DNA from 2 places in the Micromonospora sp. WMMD737 genome. Region 1 is predicted to be linked to the other one. Evidence: riboswitches for the same ligand, from Rfam matches in the RefSeq annotation. Region 1 holds a riboswitch; the other holds the start of a gene.
The links. A riboswitch is a leader RNA that binds a small molecule or an ion and turns the genes downstream of it on or off. The one in region 1 is predicted to bind glycine.
Positions count from the first base shown of each region.

Region 2: another riboswitch for glycine. It lies ahead of gcvP (aminomethyl-transferring glycine dehydrogenase); the one in region 1 lies ahead of gcvT (glycine cleavage system aminomethyltransferase GcvT).

Region 1 is NZ_JBMHMH010000001.1:854,891-860,974, forward strand. Features, by position in the region: gene ACN27A_RS03070 (collagenase) at 1-1,712, opposite strand, end outside; glycine riboswitch at 1,973-2,065, shown strand; glycine riboswitch at 2,071-2,151, shown strand; gene gcvT (glycine cleavage system aminomethyltransferase GcvT) at 2,204-3,331, shown strand; gene gcvH (glycine cleavage system protein GcvH) at 3,366-3,758, shown strand; gene glyA (serine hydroxymethyltransferase) at 3,755-5,029, shown strand; gene ACN27A_RS03090 (proline dehydrogenase family protein) at 5,133-6,068, shown strand.
Region 2 is NZ_JBMHMH010000001.1:1,050,777-1,056,860, forward strand. Features, by position in the region: gene gcvP (aminomethyl-transferring glycine dehydrogenase) at 1-2,342, opposite strand, end outside; glycine riboswitch at 2,416-2,514, opposite strand; gene ACN27A_RS03965 (NAD-dependent protein deacetylase) at 2,619-3,479, opposite strand; gene ACN27A_RS03970 (SDR family oxidoreductase) at 3,555-4,214, shown strand; gene ACN27A_RS03975 (DivIVA domain-containing protein) at 4,243-4,872, opposite strand; partial or broken gene ACN27A_RS03980 (globin domain-containing protein) at 4,869-6,084, opposite strand, start outside.

The DNA of each region.
Region 1 (6,084 bases):
AAGAGCGTACGCAGGGAGTAGGTCTTCTTTCCGGCCTCGGTGATCGCGGCGCCGTAGGTCAACTCCCGGTACGAGTACGACACGTACTCGGCGAAGCCCTCGATCCACCAGATGGTGGGGGTGGCGATGTTGTCGGTGAAGTCGCCGTACAGGTTGAAGCGGCCGTCGAGGTAGTGGGTGTACTCGTGGTTGAGGTTCCAGATCTCGAAGGTGGGGCGCAGCCACTCCGCCTCGTAGGCGATGAACCGCGGCTGGTTCCCGGCGACCGCCGGGTCGCCTTCGAGGTACATGCCGCCGTTGTTCGTGTCGATGCCGAACATCGGCCCGCCGTACGTCTGGTAGTCGGCGCTGGAGTCGTAGACCACGACCTCGATTGTCGTGTTGCGGTCGTTCGCGACCGGGCCCTCGTCGGCCGCCACGGAGTGGAAGTAGGCGTCCTGGTTGCGCATGCTCGCACAGGCCCAGTCGAGTTGGGCGGAGGTCATCTGCTGGGCGCGGATGCGGATGGTGCTGCCGCAGGCGAAGGTGACCGGCAGGATCGCCGCGGCCAGGCGTGCCTGGAGGTCGCAGGTGTCGTAGTAGGCGCAGTTCGCCTTGTCGTAGTAGTCGGTCATCTCCGCGACGCCGACCCAGAGGGTGGCGGTGGAGCCGGTCATCGCGCTCAGGTCGAGCAGGCCCCGGGCCAGCGGTCGCACCTTCGAGCGCAGGGCGGTGTGCTGGAGGAAGCGGCCCAGTTCGCGGCCGGCGTTGGCGACCAGGTAGCCCCGGTCGGTGCCGAGCAGGGCCCGTTTGCCGGTGGCGAAGGCGTACAGCGTGTCCAGCACGCTCGGGTCGGCGGTGACGGTGCTGACGAACTCGGGCACCTGGTGGCCCCGGAACAGCACGGTGTAGACGTTGTTGACCGCGTTCAGCATCCACCACGACGAGTCGTACGAGCTGTCGTAGCGGGTCAGCAGCCGCTTCACCACGTACAGGTAGCGGGCGTTCTCCTCCGCGCTGTCGATGAGCGTGACCGCCTCGGCCAGCACCTCGCCGTTGACGTCGTTGACGTCGCCGGAGCGGCTGTTGGCGAAGAACGTGTCCAGCCCGGCGCGGATGGCGGTGCGCAGGCCGGAGCCGTACGGGCCCACGGTGGCGGGGTGGTTCCACTGCACGTAGTACCCGGCCCGCAGGTACAGCACGAGCTGGGCGGTACCCGTGGCGTTGGTGCCGTCGTAGGAGGCGGCGTTGTCCCGCAGCCCGTACGCCACGCTTGTCATCTGCGCCTCGCGGAAGGCCTGGGAGGCGTCGCTTCCGGAGAGGCTGAAGAGGGTGTTCACGCAGTCGGTGGTGGACGCCCTGATCTGCTGCACCAGGGCGCTGCCGGTCCGGCTCGTGAAGTCGCCGACCGCGCAGGGCGCGGCGACCGCCCCGCGCGCCGACGGGGGGTTGCGCCGTCCCCCGTCGTCGGGCCGGTCGTAGTCGCGGCGCAGTTCCGCACGGGACGAGGGAAGCGGGGCCCGCTCGCTCAGCGGCAGCGGCGCCCGCCGGACGTGGGCGTCACCGGCGCCGGAGCCGAGGCCGGCGTCGCTCGGGGCGGCGCCTGTCGGCCTGGGCGGTGGCGCCGCGTGCGCGGTGCCGGAGGAGGTCGTCGGGGCCAGCCCGAGCGCCAGCACCAGTGCGAGGGGGACGGCGGGCCAGCCGCGTCGGTTTCGTGTTCTCGTGGTTCTCACGGGTCGCCTCCTGGCGTTCGTGGTCCGGCCGGGTCGCCGGCGGGTGGGTGGCGGTGCGGAGTGGCTGCGGCGTCGATTCCCGTCGATCAGGTGGGGTCCGCGCTGTGGGTGGCCAGTACAATGGCACACATCACACATCGTGTAAAGAAATCGCTCGCGATCGATGTGCGTGACGATCCGACTACGGTGCGTTGCCGTTGACAGTCGCTCGGCGGGTCGCCTACGGTCTGCGGGCAACCCACAACTACATAGACGCCGTTCGAACCCGCGCGGGAGAGATCCCGACCGTCCGTCGGGGCGCCGAAGGAGCAAACTCCCAAGAAACTCTCAGGCCCCGTTACCGCTCGGGTGAGGCGAACTCTGGAAAGCAGACGATCATTCGTCTCACCCACGGTGCAAGCCGCCAACCGGCGGTGAAGCTCTCAGGTCGATGACAGAGCGGGAGGCAACCGACCGTACGACGCGACCGCGTCGGAACGAGGGAGGCCTCCGTGCATCAAGGTCCGACGACCCTGCTCCACCCACCCCTGCACGCCGTGCACGCCGAACTCGGCGCCCGGTTCACCGGCTTCGCCGGCTGGTCGATGCCGCTGCGCTACGGCAGCGAGACCGCCGAGCACCGCGCGGTACGCGAACGCGCGGGCCTCTTCGACCTCAGCCACATGGGGCAGCTCGAGGTGTCCGGGCCGCACGCCGCCGCGGCGCTGGACCACGCGCTGGTCGGGCACCTGTCGGCGGTGCCGGTCGGCGGTGCCCGCTACACCATGCTCTGCGACGAGACCGGCGGCGTGCTCGACGACCTGGTCGCCTACCGGCTCGCCGCCGACCGGTACCTGCTGGTGACCAACGCCGTCAACACCCGCACCGCGCTGGCCGCGTTGCACCTACGCTGCGCCGGACACGCGGCGACCGTCGCCGACCACACCGCCGAGCGGGCCATCATCGCCGTGCAGGGCCCGCGTGCGGCCGACACGGTGCGGGCCGTGGTCGGCGCGGAGCCGACCCGACTCCGCTACTACACCGCCACCGCCGTGGACCTCGGCGGACGGCCGGCGCTCGTCGCCCGCACCGGATACACCGGCGAGGACGGCTTCGAGTTCTTCCTCCGGGCCTCGGACGCCGAAGACGTCTGGCGCGCGCTGCTCGCCGCCGGCGCCGGGCACGGGCTGACGCCGGCCGGGCTGGCCTGCCGGGACACGCTGCGCATCGAGGCCGGGATGCCGCTGTACGGTTGCGAGCTGCACCAGGGCGTCACTCCCTTCGAGGCGGGCCTGGGACGGGTGGTGTCCTTCGCCAAGCCGGGCGACTTCGTCGGCCGGGCCGCGTTGGCCGAGCGCCGGGACGCCGGGACCACCACCGTCCTCGTGGGACTGACCGGAACCGGGCGACGCGTACCGAGGACCGGCCATCCGGTGGTCGCGCTGACAGACGGCGTACCGGCACGACCCGTCGGCGTGGTCACCAGCGGCGCGCTGTCACCGGCACTCGACCGGCCCGTTGCGATGGCTCACGTCCACGCCGACGCGATCGAGGCCCGGTCCCGGCTGGGCGTCGTCGTCCGAGGAACCACCGAGCCGGTGCGGACCACCCCGCTGCCGTTCTACCGCCGTCCGCGCTGACGCGCACCGGCCCATCTTCCCAGGAGTGACGACCATGGACGTACCCGCGCGTCTGCGCTACAGCCGCAACCACGAATGGATCGACGACACGGCCGAACCGGCGGCCGTGGGTATCACCGCGTTCGCCGCCGCCGCCCTCGGCGACATCATCCACGCCGAACTGCCCGAGCCCGGCACCCACTTGAGCGCGGGCGAGGTCTGCGGCGAGGTGGAGTCCACCAAGTCGGTGGCCGAGCTGTACCTGCCGGTGAGCGGCGAGATCGTCGCCACCAACGAGGCGGTCGTCGCCGACCCGGACCTGATCGGCACCGACCCGTACGGGGCGGGCTGGCTGGTGCGGGTGCGCCTGACCGACGCGCCGGCGCTGATGACCGCCGACGAGTACCGCGCCTACCTGGCCGACGCCGACGCGGCGGGTGCGGCATGAGCCTGCTCGACCGTGAACTGATCGACGTCGACCCGGAGATCGCCGAGGCGGTCGCCGCCGAGCTGGACCGGCAGCGGCGGACCCTCGGCATGATCGCCTCGGAGAACCACGCGCCCCGGGCGGTCCTACAGGCGCAGGGCTCGGTCCTCACCAACAAGTACGCCGAGGGCTACCCCGGCCGGCGGTACTACGGCGGCTGCGAGCACGTCGACACCGTCGAGCGCCTGGCGGTCGAGCGGGCGAGGCGGCTCTTCGGCGCCGCGTACGCCAACGTGCAACCGCACTCCGGCAGCCAGGCCAACGCCGCGGTGATGGCGGCCCTGCTCGACCCCGGGGACACCATCCTGGGCCTCGACCTCGCGCACGGCGGCCACCTGACCCACGGGATGCGGATCAACTTCTCGGGCCGGTTGTACCGGGCGGTGGGCTACCGAGTGGACGCCGAGAGCCTCCTCGTCGACATGGACGCCGTCGAGCGGCTGGCGCACGAGCACCGACCGAAAATGCTGGTGGCGGGCTGGTCGGCGTACCCGAGGACCCTGGACTTCGCGCGGTTCCGCCGCATCGCCGACGCCGTCGGGGCGTACCTGCTGGTCGACATGGCGCACTTCGCCGGGCTGGTCGCCGCCGGGCTGCATCCCAACCCGGTGCCGCACGCCCACGTGGTCACCCTGACCACCCACAAGACGCTCGGTGGCCCGCGTGGCGGCGCCATCCTCAGCGCGGACACCGACCTGGCCCGGCGTCTCGACTCGGCGGTCTTCCCCGGCCAGCAGGGCGGCCCGCTGGAACACGCCGTCGCCGGCAAGGCGGTGGCGTTCCGCATCGCCGCCGGCGAGGAGTTCCGCGACCAGCAGCGCCGCGCCCTGCGCGGAGCGCGGATCGTCGCCGGGCGCCTGGGCGCCGCCGACGCGCACGACGCCGGCATCCGGGTGGTCGGCGGCGGCACCGACGTGCACCTGGTGCTGGTCGACCTACGCGCGGCGAAGCTGGACGGCCGCCAAGCGGAGCGGCTGCTCCAGAGCATCGACATCACCGTCAACCGCAACGCCGTACCGTTCGACCCCCGTCCGCCGATGGTGACCTCGGGACTGAGGATCGGCACGCCGGGGCTGGCCACCCGGGGCTTCGACGACGCCGACTTCGCCGAGGTCGCCGACATCGTCGCCACCGCGTTGACGACCGCCGAGGGCGACGAGGAACTGCGGGCGCGGGTCCGCCGCCTCGCCGACCGGCACCCGCTCTACGCGGACCCCACGGCCCGCCCGTGACCCGTCCGCCGGGGGCGCGTGCGGACGCGCTCCCGGCGGCACCAACCCCGTCCGCCGCCGTCGGGCGACGGCCTCGTGACTCGGCTCTCCGGAAAGGCGTTCCATGCCGAACAAGCTCCTGCTCCTGGCCGCGGAGAACGACCGCATGCGCGCACTGGTCTCGCGATCGTCCCTGACCCGCGGGATCGTCCACCGCTTCGTCGCGGGCGAGGAGGCTCGTGAGGTGGTCGGCGTGGCACGGCGGCTCGCCGGGGTGGGTCTCCAGGTCACGATCGACCACCTCGGCGAGGGGACGAGGGCGCTCGCGCAGGCCGAGGCCACCCGTGACACGTACCTCGCGCTGCTGTGGTCGCTGCACGCCGCGGACCTGGCCGCGTCCTCCGAGGTCTCACTGAAGGTCTCGGCGTTCGGTGGGTCGTTGCCGGCTGACGGGTACGGGCACGCCCTGCGGCTCATCCGCGACGTCTGCGCCGCCGCCGCGGCCGTCGGCTCAGGCGTCACCATCGACATGGAGGACCACACCACCGTCGACGCGACCCTCTCCCTGCTCGGCGACCTGCGGGCGGAGTTCCCGTGGGTCGGCGTCGCCCTCCAGGCGTGCCTGCGGCGCACGGCGGAGGACTGTCGGCGGCTCGCCCACCCGGGCAGCCGGGTCCGCCTGGTGAAGGGCGCCTACGCCGAGCCCGCCTCGGTGGCGTTCGTGAAGAAGCGCCAGGTCGACGACGAGTTCCGGCGGTGCCTGCGCATCCTGATGGAGGGGCAGGGGTATCCGATGGTCGCCACCCACGACCCGAAGCTCATCGATCACACCCTGCACCTGGCGCGGCAGGGCGGGCGGAGCGTCGAGGACTTCGAGTTCCAGATGCTGTACGGGATCCGCGAGAACGAGCAACTGCGACTGGCCTCGGGCGGGAACCGGATGCGGGTCTACCTGCCGTACGGCCGCGACTGGTACGCGTACTTCATGCGGCGGCTCGCCGAGAAGCCGGCGAACCTGTTGCTGCTCGCCCGCTCGTTCACGCCCGGTTCCGCCAATTGAGTCAACGCCGCCGGGT
Region 2 (6,084 bases), 200 kb from region 1:
GCCGCCACGTAGTTCGCCGCCAGCACCGCCACACCGGTGGCCCGCACCAGCCCCGCCGCGCCCATCATCCGCAGGTACGCCCACGGGATCGGCAGGATCCCCGCCGACCCGTACCGCGCCGCCGAGATCGCCGGCCGGCCGTCGACGTGCACGCCCAGCGGATCACCCGGCAGGAACGGCGCCAGGTGCGCCCGCACCGCCACCGGACCCACCCCGGGACCACCGCCGCCGTGCGGGATGCAGAACGTCTTGTGCAGGTTCAGGTGCGACACGTCCGCCCCGAACTTCCCCGGCTTGGCGAACCCGACCAGCGCGTTGAGGTTCGCCCCGTCGACGTACACCTGACCGCCGGCGTCGTGGACCTTCGCGCACAGCGACGCGATGCCCGTCTCGTACACCCCGTGCGTCGACGGATACGTCACCATGATCGCCGCGAGGGCGTCCCGATGCTTGTCGATCTTCGCGTCGAGGTCCACCAGGTCGATGTTGCCGCCGTCGTCGCAGCCCACCACGACGACCCGCATGCCCGCCATCACCGCGCTGGCGGCGTTGGTGCCGTGCGCCGACGACGGGATCAGACACACGTCCCGGTGCGCCTCGCCCCGGTCCCGGTGGTAGGCCCGGATCGCCAGCAGACCCGCCAGCTCGCCCTGCGAACCGGCGTTGGGCTGCACGCTGACCGCGTCGTAGCCGGTCACCTCCGCCAGCCACCCCTCCAACTGGGAGATCATCTCCCGGTAGCCGGTGGTCTGCGCGTCCGGCGCCAACGGGTGCACGTGCGCGAACTCCGGCCAGCTCACCGGCTCCATCTCGGTGGTGGCGTTGAGCTTCATCGTGCACGACCCGAGCGGGATCATCCCCCGGTCCAGGGCGTAGTCGAAGTCCGACAGCCGCCGCAGGTAACGCAGCATCGCCGTCTCCGAGTGGTGGCTGCGGAACACCGGGTGGGTGAGGAAGTCCGACGTACGGGCCAGCGCCGCCGGCAACGCGCCGGTGACCGGCGCGTCCGCCACCGCCACCGGCCGCCCTGCCACGGTGGCCCCGAACGCATCGCACACCTTCCGCAGGTGCGCGGGGGTCGTCGTCTCGTCGCAGGACGCCCCCACGTGCTCGGCGTCGACCAGCCGCAGGTTCACCCCCCGGGCCGCGGCGTCGGCGACCACCGCCTCGGCGCCGCCGGGCACCCGCACCAGGACGGTGTCGAAGAACGCCTCGTGCACCACCTCGACGCCGTCGACACCCCGCAGCGACGCCGCCAACCGCACCGCCATGTCATGGGTACGGCGGGCGATGCGCCGCAGCCCGTCCGGGCCGTGGTAGACGGCGTACATGCCGGCCATCACCGCGAGCAGCACCTGCGCGGTGCAGATGTTGCTGGTCGCCTTCTCCCGCCGGATGTGCTGCTCCCGGGTCTGCAACGCCAGCCGGTACGCCGGGTTGCCGTCCGCGTCACGCGACACCCCCACCAGCCGGCCCGGCAGCATCCGCTCCAGCCCCGCCCGCACCGCCAGGTAGCCGGCGTGCGGCCCGCCGAAGCCCATCGGCACACCGAAACGCTGGGTGGTGCCGGCCGCGATGTCGGCGCCGATCTCCCCCGGCGCTCGCAGCAGCGTCAGCGCCAGCAGATCCGCCGCCACGGTCACCAAGGCCCCGACCGCGTGCGCCGCCTCGACCAGCCCCGCCTGGTCACGCACCGCCCCCGACGCCCCCGGGTACTGCAGGTGCAGCCCGAAGAACTCCGCCGGCAACTCGTCGCGCCCGGTGTCGACGATCCGCACGTCGATGCCGAGGGGCTCGGCCCGGCTGGTGATCACCGCGATGGTCTGCGGCAGGGTGTCGGCGTCGACCACGTACACCGGGCTCCTGCTCTTCGACGCGCGGCGCGCGAGCGTCATCGCCTCCGCCGCGGCGGTGCCCTCGTCGAGCATCGACGCGTTCGCGGTGGCCAGCCCCGTCAGGTCCGTGACCATGGTCTGGAAGTTCAGCAGCGCCTCCAGCCGCCCCTGGCTGATCTCCGGCTGGTACGGCGTGTACGCCGTGTACCAGGCCGGGTCCTCCAGCACGTTGCGGCGGATCACCGCCGGGGTGTGCGTGCCGTGGTAGCCCAAACCGATCATCGACACGGCCACCGTGTTGCGGGCCGCCAGGGCCCGCAACTCCGCGAGGGCGTCGTGCTCGCTGGCCGGCTCCGGCAGGTCCAGGGTGCCGTGCCAGCGGATCACCTCGGGAATCGCCGCGTCCATCAGCTCTTCGACCGAGCCGTAGCCGACGGCCTCCAACATCCGACGCTCGTCGTCCGGATCAGGGCCGATGTGGCGGGCGGCGAACTGCTCTGCGGTCATGGGCGGCGCTCCCGGGGGCGAGGTCGACAGGTCGGCCTCCCCCTCTGTCGCGCCCGCGAGGCGCTCCACAGTGCCTGCCCACGAGGTCCTTTTGCCTGAGAGGTTCCGGGGAGGATTTGCCCCTTCGGCGCCGCCCGGGATGCTGCTGGGCGGTCTCTCCCACGTGGGTGCTGCCGGCATGGTCAACGCTACCAGCGCCGCACCGCCCACCGGAGGTCGTACCCCCGCCGGCGACGACCGTCGATGACCGGCCGGCCCCGCACCCCCGGCGGGCCGCTACCGGCCGACGCCCGCCAGCCCCGCGGCGGCGTCGCCGGCCGTCCGGTCGGCCAGCGCCGGCAGCAGCCGCCCCAGCGGCGCGTCGACGGTCAACGCCGCATACCCGTCGCCCCGGGTCGGGCCCTGGTTGACGATCACCACCGGAACGCCCAGCTTCGCCGCGCGCACCACGAACCGGCGACCCGACATCACCGTCAACGACGAACCCAGCACCAGCAGCAGCCGCGCCCGCGCCACCAGCTCGAAACAGCGGGACACCCGGGCCGCCGGCACCGTCTCCCCGAAGAACACCACGTCCGGCTTCAGCATGCCGCCCCGGCAGAACGTGCAGTCGACCGTGCGGAACCGGGCCACCTCGTCGTCGGCGAGATCCACGTCACCGTCCGGGTTGACCGCCGCCGCACGGGCGTCGAAGCCCGGGTTCGCCTCCCGCAGCCGCCGGTCCAACTCCTCCCGCGACGTCCGGTTACCGCAGCCCAGGCACACCACCTCGTCGAGGCGGCCGTGCAACTCCACCACCCGCGGACTGCCCGCGGCGGTGTGCAACCCGTCCACGTTCTGCGTGATGACCCCCTCGACCAGCCCGCCGGCCTGCAGCCGCGCCACCGCCCGGTGCCCCTCGTTCGGGGCCGCCCGCGCGATCACCCGCCACCCCAGGTGGCTGCGCGCCCAGTAGCGCCGCCGCGCCTGCGCGTCGCGCGTGAACGCCTGATACGTCATCGGGGTGTGCCGCCGCGCCACGCCGCTGGGCCCCCGGTAGTCCGGGATGCCCGACTCGGTGGACAGGCCCGCCCCGCTCAACACCACCACACCACCGCCGGCCACCAGGCCGGCCAGCGCGTCGACCGTCTCCGTCACCCGTCCATGCTGCCTCAGGCAACCACCCTGCGGCGACCGGCCACGTCGTGGCGGGACGGCGGCTAGGTTGGCGGTATGCGCGTCGTCATCGCCGGAGGACACGGCAAGATCGCCCAGCTGACCCACCGCGAACTCGCCGGACGCGGCGACACCGCCGTCGGGCTGATCCGCAACCCCGACCACTCCGCCGCCCTGCGGGCCGCCGGCGCCCACCCCGTCGTGGCCGACCTCGAACACGTCGGCGTCGACGAACTCGCCGCCCACCTCGCCGGCGCCGACGCCGTCCTCTTCGCCGCCGGCGCCGGCCCCGGCAGCGGCGCCGCCCGCAAGGACACCGTCGACCGGGCCGGCGCCGTCCTGCTCGCCGACGCCGCGCAACGCGCCGACGTCCGCCGCTACCTGCTGCTGTCCTCGATGGGAGTGCAAGGCGAACCACCCGCCGGCACCGACGAGGTGTTCGCGGCGTACCTGCGCGCCAAGAAGGCCGCCGAGGACGACCTGACCGGCCGCGACCTCGACTGGACGATCCTGCGACCCGGCCGGCTCACCGACGACGCGCCCACCGGGCGGATCACCCTCGCCCGACACGCCCCCGCGGGCGCCGTGACCCGCACCGACGTCGCCCGGGTCCTCGTCGCCCTGCTGCACCACCCGCACAGCGCCGGCGCGATCCTGGAACTCGTCGGCGGCAACACCCCCATCGCCGACGCCGTCGCCGCCGTCGACCAGCACTGACCCGCCTCCCGGCGGGCAGCCGACGCCGCTACTCGCCGAGCACGGCACGCAGCTGCGCGCCGACCGCCCCGGCCGCCTGCGCGTCGGAGCGCAACTGCTCCGACTGCTCCGACAGGTACGCCTGCCACCGGCTCAGGTGCTGTTGCGCCGTCGCCACCGCCGCCACCAACGCCGCCTGCCGGCCCTCCAGCTCCCGCACCTGCCGCCGCAGCTCCTCGCCCCCCGCCCCCGACGGGCCGGCGACACCCCCGGCCAGCACGTGCGCCTCGGCGATGATCTCGTCGGCCTGCCGCCGCGCCTCCGCGATGATCTCCGCGCCCTCCGCGCTGGCCTCACCGATCGTCCGGTTCGCCTCGTCCTGCGCCCGCACCGCCAACTCGATCACCATCGGATCCGGGCCCTGCGCGCCGGTGCCGGGCAACGCGCCGTGCCGCAACATCTCCACCTGCCGCGCCAGGCCCTCGTTCTCCCGCCGCAACCGGTCCACCTCACCACCCAGCAACGCCACCCGCTCGTCGGCCGACCGGGCCAGGCCCGCCACCTCGTCGGCGGACAGCCACCGGCCACCCCGGAACCGGCGCGCCTCCAACGCGCCCACGGCCCGGGTCAGCTCACCGTGCGCATCGGCGACCACCCGGTCGCCGTGGTCGACGCTCATCGCACACCCGTCCCACTGAAGTCGTCCGGCGCGGCGGCGGCAGCGCCCGCCAGCGGCGGATACCGGCAATGGTCGTAACTCTCCACCAGGATCCGCTCCCGCGGCACCCCCGACGCCGTCAACGCGGCAACCGTCGCCCCGGTCATCTCCGGACTGCCGCACACCAGCACCTCGGTGTCGTGCCACGGACCCAACCGCACCGCGGTCTCACCGGCCGTGCCCACCGCCCCCTGCCACTGCCAGCCGGACTCCACCGTCGGCACGTACCGCAGCCACCCGGACTGCCACGACTGCGCCGACGCGCCCGCCGCCAACTCCCGCAACACCACGTCGTCGTACAGGTCGTCGGGGGTCCGGCCCCCCACCACCAGCGTCGTCGAGCGCCCCGGACCCAGCCGCAACGCCTCCACCACCGCCCGCAGCGGCGCCACCCCCGTGCCCCCCGCCACCAGCAGCAACGGCAGGCCCGGCGACCGGTCGTACGACGACAACGCCGTCCCCACCGGCGCGCCCAGCAGCACCCGGTCACCCTCGCGCAGCCTGCGCACCAGATGCGTGGAGAACCGGCCCGCCGCCCGCACGTGGAACTCGATCGTCCCGTCCGGACGCGGCGCGTTCGCCGGCGACAGATACCGCCACGTCCGCAACTGCGGCACCTGCACCGGCAGCGACTGCCCCGGCAGGTACTCACACAGATAGTTCGGACGGACCGTGAACACACACGTCGGCCCGCCGCCGCTGCACCGCCAGGACCTCCGCCTCCCAGTACGGCGGCGACGTCCGCTCCGCCTCCACCGCCCCGGCCAGCATCAACCGCGCCACCAACTCGTACGCCGCAGCCCACTCGGCCTGCAGCTGCGGCGTCCACCGTGGACCCAGGAACCGCTCCAACGTCGCCAGCAACGCCTGCCCGACCCGGATGTAGTGCCACTCCGCCAACGGCACCGGCCGGCCCTGCCGGTCCTCGCCCTGGAACCGCCGGTGATCGGCGCCCAACCGCTGCGCGAACGCCGTCACCTCCCGCTCGTCGTCGACGTGGGTGACGATGTGCCCCAACGCCGCCAGCAGCTTGTCCTGCTGGTACTGCATGTTCGTCGGGAACATCGCACGCGTCTCCGGCGCGATCAGGAACAACGTCGCGTAGAAGTACTTCGCCGCCTCCGGCCCGGCCACCGAGAGCTGGGCCCAACTCTGACGCAGCGCCACCACGTC